2 regions of the Streptomyces sp. NPDC047000 genome follow, and region 1 is predicted to be linked to the other one. Evidence: riboswitches for the same ligand, from Rfam matches in the RefSeq annotation. Region 1 holds a riboswitch; the other holds the start of a gene.
What was found. A riboswitch is a leader RNA that binds a small molecule or an ion and turns the genes downstream of it on or off. The one in region 1 is predicted to bind thiamine pyrophosphate.

Region 2: it holds a riboswitch for thiamine pyrophosphate, as region 1 does, so the genes downstream of both, thiC (phosphomethylpyrimidine synthase ThiC) here and ABZ862_RS16925 (thiamine ABC transporter substrate-binding protein) in region 1, are expected to answer to the same signal.

Annotation. Positions count from the first base shown of each region.
Region 1 is NZ_JBEYWE010000009.1:112,992-115,996, forward strand. Features, by position in the region: gene ABZ862_RS16925 (thiamine ABC transporter substrate-binding protein) at 1-839, opposite strand, end outside; TPP riboswitch at 930-1,037, opposite strand; gene rlmN (23S rRNA (adenine(2503)-C(2))-methyltransferase RlmN) at 1,083-2,186, opposite strand; gene ABZ862_RS16935 (SRPBCC family protein) at 2,391-2,840, opposite strand; gene ABZ862_RS16940 (phosphatidate cytidylyltransferase) at 2,954-3,005, opposite strand, start outside.
Region 2 is NZ_JBEYWE010000016.1:42,890-45,894, reverse strand. Features, by position in the region: gene thiC (phosphomethylpyrimidine synthase ThiC) at 1-1,727, opposite strand, end outside; TPP riboswitch at 1,720-1,899, opposite strand; gene ABZ862_RS23875 (YibE/F family protein) at 1,971-3,005, shown strand, end outside.

The sequences.
Region 1 (3,005 bases):
GCGAACTCGATCTGCCGGAAACAGGTGCCGTACGACACCCCGGTCGGCGCGGTCGTGGGCCGCGGGTCGGCGAAGACGACCTCGGCGGGCGGCGACGAGGCGTACGACACGACGAGCGGCCGGTCCGCCTCGGCCTTCCTGCCGCCCGCCGAGCCGGAGAACTCCTCGTTGTAGGCCTGGTCCCAGCCGTCGACCACCTTCACGCCGTTGGCCTTGAGCTTCTTCCAGTAGCCGCTCCAGTTCCCGTCGCCGTACCGGGCGGCGGTGGCGAGCAGGAAGCCGAGGCCGGGCGAGGAGGTGGCGGCGTTCTCGGTGACCAGGAGGTTCTTGTACTGCGGCTTGACGAGGTCGTCGAAGGACTGCGGCGGGGTCAGCCCGTGCTTGCTGAAGTACGCCTTGTCGTAGTTGACGCAGATGTCGCCGTAGTCGACGGGTGTGACGCGGTGCCTGCCCCCATCGAGCTGGTAGGCGGCGCCCACCGAGGCGAGGCCCTTGGCCCGGTAGGGCTGGAAGAGGCCGTTGCCGAGGGCGCGGGAGAGCAGGGTGTTGTCGACACCGAAGAGGACGTCGCCCTGCGGGTTGTCCTTGGTCAGGATCGCCTTGTTGACGGCCTGCCCGGCGTCGCCGCTCTCCAGGACCCTGACCGTGTATCCGGACTGCTTCTCGAAGTCCTTGAGGACGCTCTTGGAGACGGCCCACGAGTCGTGGCTGACGAGGGTCACGGTCTTGGACCCGGAGCCGGAGGAGCTCTTGGTGTCGGACGACGCGCACGCGGACAGCGTGGCCAGTGCCACGAGGCCGAACCCGGTCGCGGCGGCGACGAACGTCTTGTACTGCACTGGATTCCTCCTGGGGGTGACCAGGAAGAGACGCGGCCCTGCCCGGGCACCCGCGGAGGGTTCCGCCGGTGCCCGGGCAGGGCGCAACAGCTCGAGTGATGACCGAACTTCCTACCCAGAATGACCTGGGCGAGGTTCAGAGGGTCTGCGGACCGGTTGCCGCACTCTCAGCGCTGTGGCGCTCCCCTGTCGGAATATGAAGATGTGATCCTGCCGGCACGGGCTTGTGCCGACGGCCCAAGGTTACCGCTCGGTGGCCGCGAGCTGACCGCAGGCCCCGTCGATCTCCTGGCCGCGGGTGTCCCGGACGGTGACCGGCACCCCGTGCGCCGCGATCGCCGCCACGAACGCCTTCTCGTCCTCGGGCCGCGACGCGGTCCACTTCGAGCCGGGCGTCGGGTTGAGCGGGATCAGGTTGACGTGCACCGGCTTGCCCTTGAGGAGACGGCCGAGCCGGTCACCACGCCATGCCTGGTCGTTGATGTCCCGGATCAGGGCGTACTCGATGGACAGCCGGCGGCCGGACTTCTCGACGTACTCCCACCCGGCGTCGAGCACCTCACGCACCGAGTAGTGCGTGTTCAGCGGGACGAGCGTGTTGCGCAGCTCGTCGTCGGGGGCGTGCAGGGAGATCGCGAGGCGGCACTTGAAGCCCTCGCCGGCGAACCGGCGGATCGCGGGCACCAGCCCGACGGTCGAGACGGTGATGCCGCGCTGCGAGAGGCCGAGACCGTCCGGGGCGGGGTCGGTGAGCGCGCGGATGGCCCGCACCACCCGGTTGTAGTTGACCAGCGGCTCGCCCATGCCCATGAAGACGATGTTGCTCAGCCGCGCCGGGCCTCCGGGCACCTCGCCGTCGCGCAGGGCGCGCATGCCGTCGACGATCTGGTGCACGATCTCGGCGGCGGACAGGTTGCGGTCGAGGCCCGCCTGCCCGGTCGCGCAGAACGGGCAGTTCATCCCGCAGCCGGCCTGCGAGCTGATGCACATGGTCACCCGGTCCGGGTAGCGCATCAGCACCGACTCCACGAGGGTGCCGTCGAACAGCCGCCACAGCGTCTTGCGGGTGGTGCCCTGGTCGGTGGACACATGCCGCACGACCGTCATCAGGTCCGGGAACAGCGCCTCGCGCAGCTTGTCACGGCTCGCGGCGGGGATGTCGGTCCACTCCGCCGGGTCGTGCGCGTAGCGGGCGAAGTAGTGCTGCGCGAGCTGCTTGGCGCGGAACGGCTTCTCGCCGGCCTGGGCGACCGCGTCCTTGCGTTCGGCGGGCGTGAGGTCGGCGAGATGCCGCGGCGGGCGCGCGCCACGGGGGACGATGAGGGTGACTTCTCCGGGCTTGGGCATGGTGCTACCAGTGTCGCAGATCGATTCCGGTGCCCCTTCCCGCACCCGGACAGCCCCGCGCCACCCCGTTCCCGCCCCCACAACCCGCCCGCCGACACGTCCGACACCGGGTCCCGGACCGGGGCCGGCTGGGGGCCCGGCGGCGGGTCCCGGTCCCCGGCCGGGGCAGGGTCCGGGGGTCCACGTGCCGGACAGCGCCGGCGGCTATGCCGTGGTGTGTTCCAGGTGGTCCCTGAGGAGTTGTTCGTTGCGGGGCATCTCCCGGCGGACCTGGGAGCGGACCAGCAGCGGGACGAGGACCCTGCCGATGCCGTGGGCCTCGAAGTCGAGGTCCATCGTCATGTGCGTACGGCGGCCGTCGTCGAGCGGTGCGACCTCGCCGTGGAACACGCCCCGGACCGGGCCGTCGACACCGCGCATCGTCCAGGCGTGGCCCGGCTCGTACTCGATGCACTCCATGGTCATCGGGATCTCGCGGCGGCCCACGTACCGGACGACCCGGACCCTGGAGCCCACGCCGAAGGGTCGGTCGTCGAGCTTCTTCGCCGAGACGGCGCTGGCCTGCCACTCCGGCAGCCGGCCGGGGTCGATGACGTAGGACCAGACGTCCTCGGGACGGCGGTCCAGGTCGAGCTCGTCGTGGAAGGCGGACATGACGCCCTCCTCTCGGAATGCTCCCTTTTGAGGGCTTACTCCCGCATCGTCCCACTCGCCCGCCCCTCGGGCCATCCCCCGGGGCGGGCAAGCGCGTGACGGCGGCGGGAACCTCAGGAGGAACCGACGAAGGCCACCAGCAGCAGCCACACCACCGGCGCGGTC
Region 2 (3,005 bases), on a different contig from region 1:
TTCGCCATGCCCTCCTCGATCTCCTCCCGAGTGCCGCCGTGTTCACGGCGGATGGTCTGGCTGATCTTCATGCTGCAGAACTTGGGCCCGCACATGGAGCAGAAATGGGCCGTCTTGGCCGGCTCCGCCGGCAGGGTCGCGTCGTGGAACTCCCGTGCCGTGTCCGGATCGACGGCCAGGTTGAACTGGTCCTCCCAGCGGAACTCGAAGCGGGCGTCCGACAACGCGTCGTCCCAGGTCTGCGCGTCCGGGTGCCCCTTGGCCAGGTCGGCCGCGTGCGCGGCGATCTTGTAGGTGATCACACCGGTCTTGACGTCGTCGCGGTCCGGCAGGCCCAGATGTTCCTTGGGTGTCACGTAGCAGAGCATCGCCGTACCCCACCAGGCGATCATCGCGGCACCGATGCCCGAGGTGATGTGGTCGTACCCGGGAGCGACGTCCGTCGTCAGCGGGCCGAGCGTATAGAACGGAGCTTCATCGCAGATCTCCTGCTGAAGGTCGATGTTCTCCTTGATCTTGTGCATCGGGACATGTCCCGGGCCCTCGATCATGGCCTGAACGTTGAAACGCCTGGCGATCCGGTTGAGTTCCCCGAGCGTGCGCAGTTCCGCGAACTGCGCCTCGTCGTTGGCATCGGCGATCGAGCCCGGTCGCAGACCGTCACCCAGCGAGTAGGTGACGTCGTAGGCGGCCAGGATCTCGCAGAGCTCCTCGAAGTGCTCGTACAGGAACGACTCCCTGTGGTGCGCCAGGCACCAGGCCGCCATGATCGAGCCGCCGCGCGAGACGATGCCGGTCTTCCGGTTCGCCGTCAGGGGGACGTACGCCAGCCGGACACCCGCGTGGACGGTCATGTAGTCCACGCCCTGCTCGGCCTGCTCCACGACGGTGTCCCGGTAGATCTCCCAGGTCAGCTCCTCCGCCCTCCCGTCGGTCTTCTCCAGCGCCTGGTAGAGCGGAACCGTGCCGATGGGCACGGGGGAGTTGCGCAGCACCCACTCACGCGTGGTGTGGATGTTGCGGCCGGTGGACAGGTCCATGACCGTATCGGCGCCCCAGCGGGTCGCCCAGGTCATCTTCTCGACCTCCTCCTCGATGGAGGACGTGACCGCGGAGTTGCCGATGTTCGCGTTGACCTTCACCAGGAACCGCTTGCCGATGATCATCGGCTCGCTCTCCGGATGGTTGACGTTGGCGGGCAGCACGGCCCGGCCGGCCGCGATCTCCTCACGGACCACCTCCGGAGAGACGTTCTCGCGCAGTGCCGCGAACTCCATCTCCGGCGTGATCACGCCCCGTCGCGCATGGGCGAGCTGGGTCACCGCCGTACCGTCCCGGCCGCGGCGCGGCTGCCGGGGCCGTCCCGGGAAGACCGCGTCGAGATTGCGCAGGCCGCCCCGCGGCGAGGTGTGCCGGATGCCGTCGTCCTCCGGGCGCACCGGCCTGCCCGGATACTCCTCGGTGTCACCGCGGGCGGTGATCCAGTTCTCCCTCAGCGGCGGCAGACCCCTGCGGACATCGGTACCGACGAGCGGATCGGTGTACGGGCCGGAGGTGTCGTACAGCGCGACCGACCGCCCGTCGGTGAGATGCACCTGACGGACCGGCACCCGCACATCGGGGCGCGAACCCTCGAGGTACGCCTTGTGCCAGCCGACGGACCCCGCGGCCTCCGGGGACCGCCCGTCCTGGACGGAGGCAGGCGTGCGCACGTCCTTGTTGGTCATGAGACCTACTCCCTACGCCGGCATTACCCGGTAACAGGTTCGGCGGTCGGCGCAGCGGTTCACCGTCGTCCGGTGTTTCCCGGTGAAACAGCACTCGTTCCACGTGAAACATCGCGAAGACGGAGGTCAGCGCCCTCTCAGCCCGGTGCTCCGAGCTCCCGCGTGTGCAAAGGTGCCTCCACGCTAGCGGCACATGTGACGCGCTGAACAGTGGGCGCCCGCCGTTCTTGCGATGATCTGGCGGTGACCTCGACGCACCAGCCCCCACACCCGCCGCCGCCCGGGCCGCACGCCGGTGACGGACCCGGTCCCCCGCCGGACCTCCGAGGCGGCCACGGGCACAGCCACAGCCATGGCCCGGCGGCGCCCGTCTCCAAGCGGCTGCGCAAGGTCATCGCGGCGGTCCTGATCCCGTTCACCGTGGCGGTCGTCGCGGGACTCGTCGTGCTGTGGCCCGGTGACGCCCCCGCGCACAAACGCACCGGTGTCGGCTTCGACCGGCAGTCGCACCAGGCGACGGTCACCGAGGTCGTGGGCGTGAGCTGCAAGTCCGTGAACGCCTCGGGCTCGGTGCCGACAGGCGACACCGCCGGCACCGGGAACACCGCCGGGGCGGAGAAGGAGGGCGGCACCTGCAAGAAGGCGACGATCCGGGTCGACACCGGAAGCGACAAGGGCAGGACCTTCACGGAGATCGTGCAGCCCGACCAGTCGCGGCAACTGCACCAGGGCGAGAAGGTCGTGGTCGCCTACGAACCCTCGGCGCCGAAAGACCTGCAGTACTCGGTCGCCGATGTGAACCGCAGACTGCCCGTGGGACTGCTCGCCGCCGTCTTCGCACTCGCCGTGGTCGTGGTGGGCCGGATGCGCGGTGTCATGGCGCTGGTCGCACTGGCCGTCAGCTTCCTGGTGCTGACCCTCTTCATCCTCCCGGCGATCCTGGAGGGCTCGGATCCGCTGGTCGTAGCGGTGGTCGGGGCGAGCGCCATCATGCTCATCGCCCTCTACCTGTGCCACGGTCTGTCGGCCCGTACCTCGGTGGCGGTGCTCGGCACCCTCGTCTCCCTGACCCTGATCGGCGTCCTGGGCTCCCAGTTCATCGGCTGGGCCGCACTGACCGGCAACACGGACGACAACACCGGTCTGATCCACGGTCTGTATCCGTCGATCGACATGAGCGGTCTGCTGCTCGCCGGTGTCATCATCGGCTCGCTCGGCGTCCTGGACGACGTCACGGTCACCCAGACGTCCGCCGTGTGGGAGCTGCACGAGGCGAAT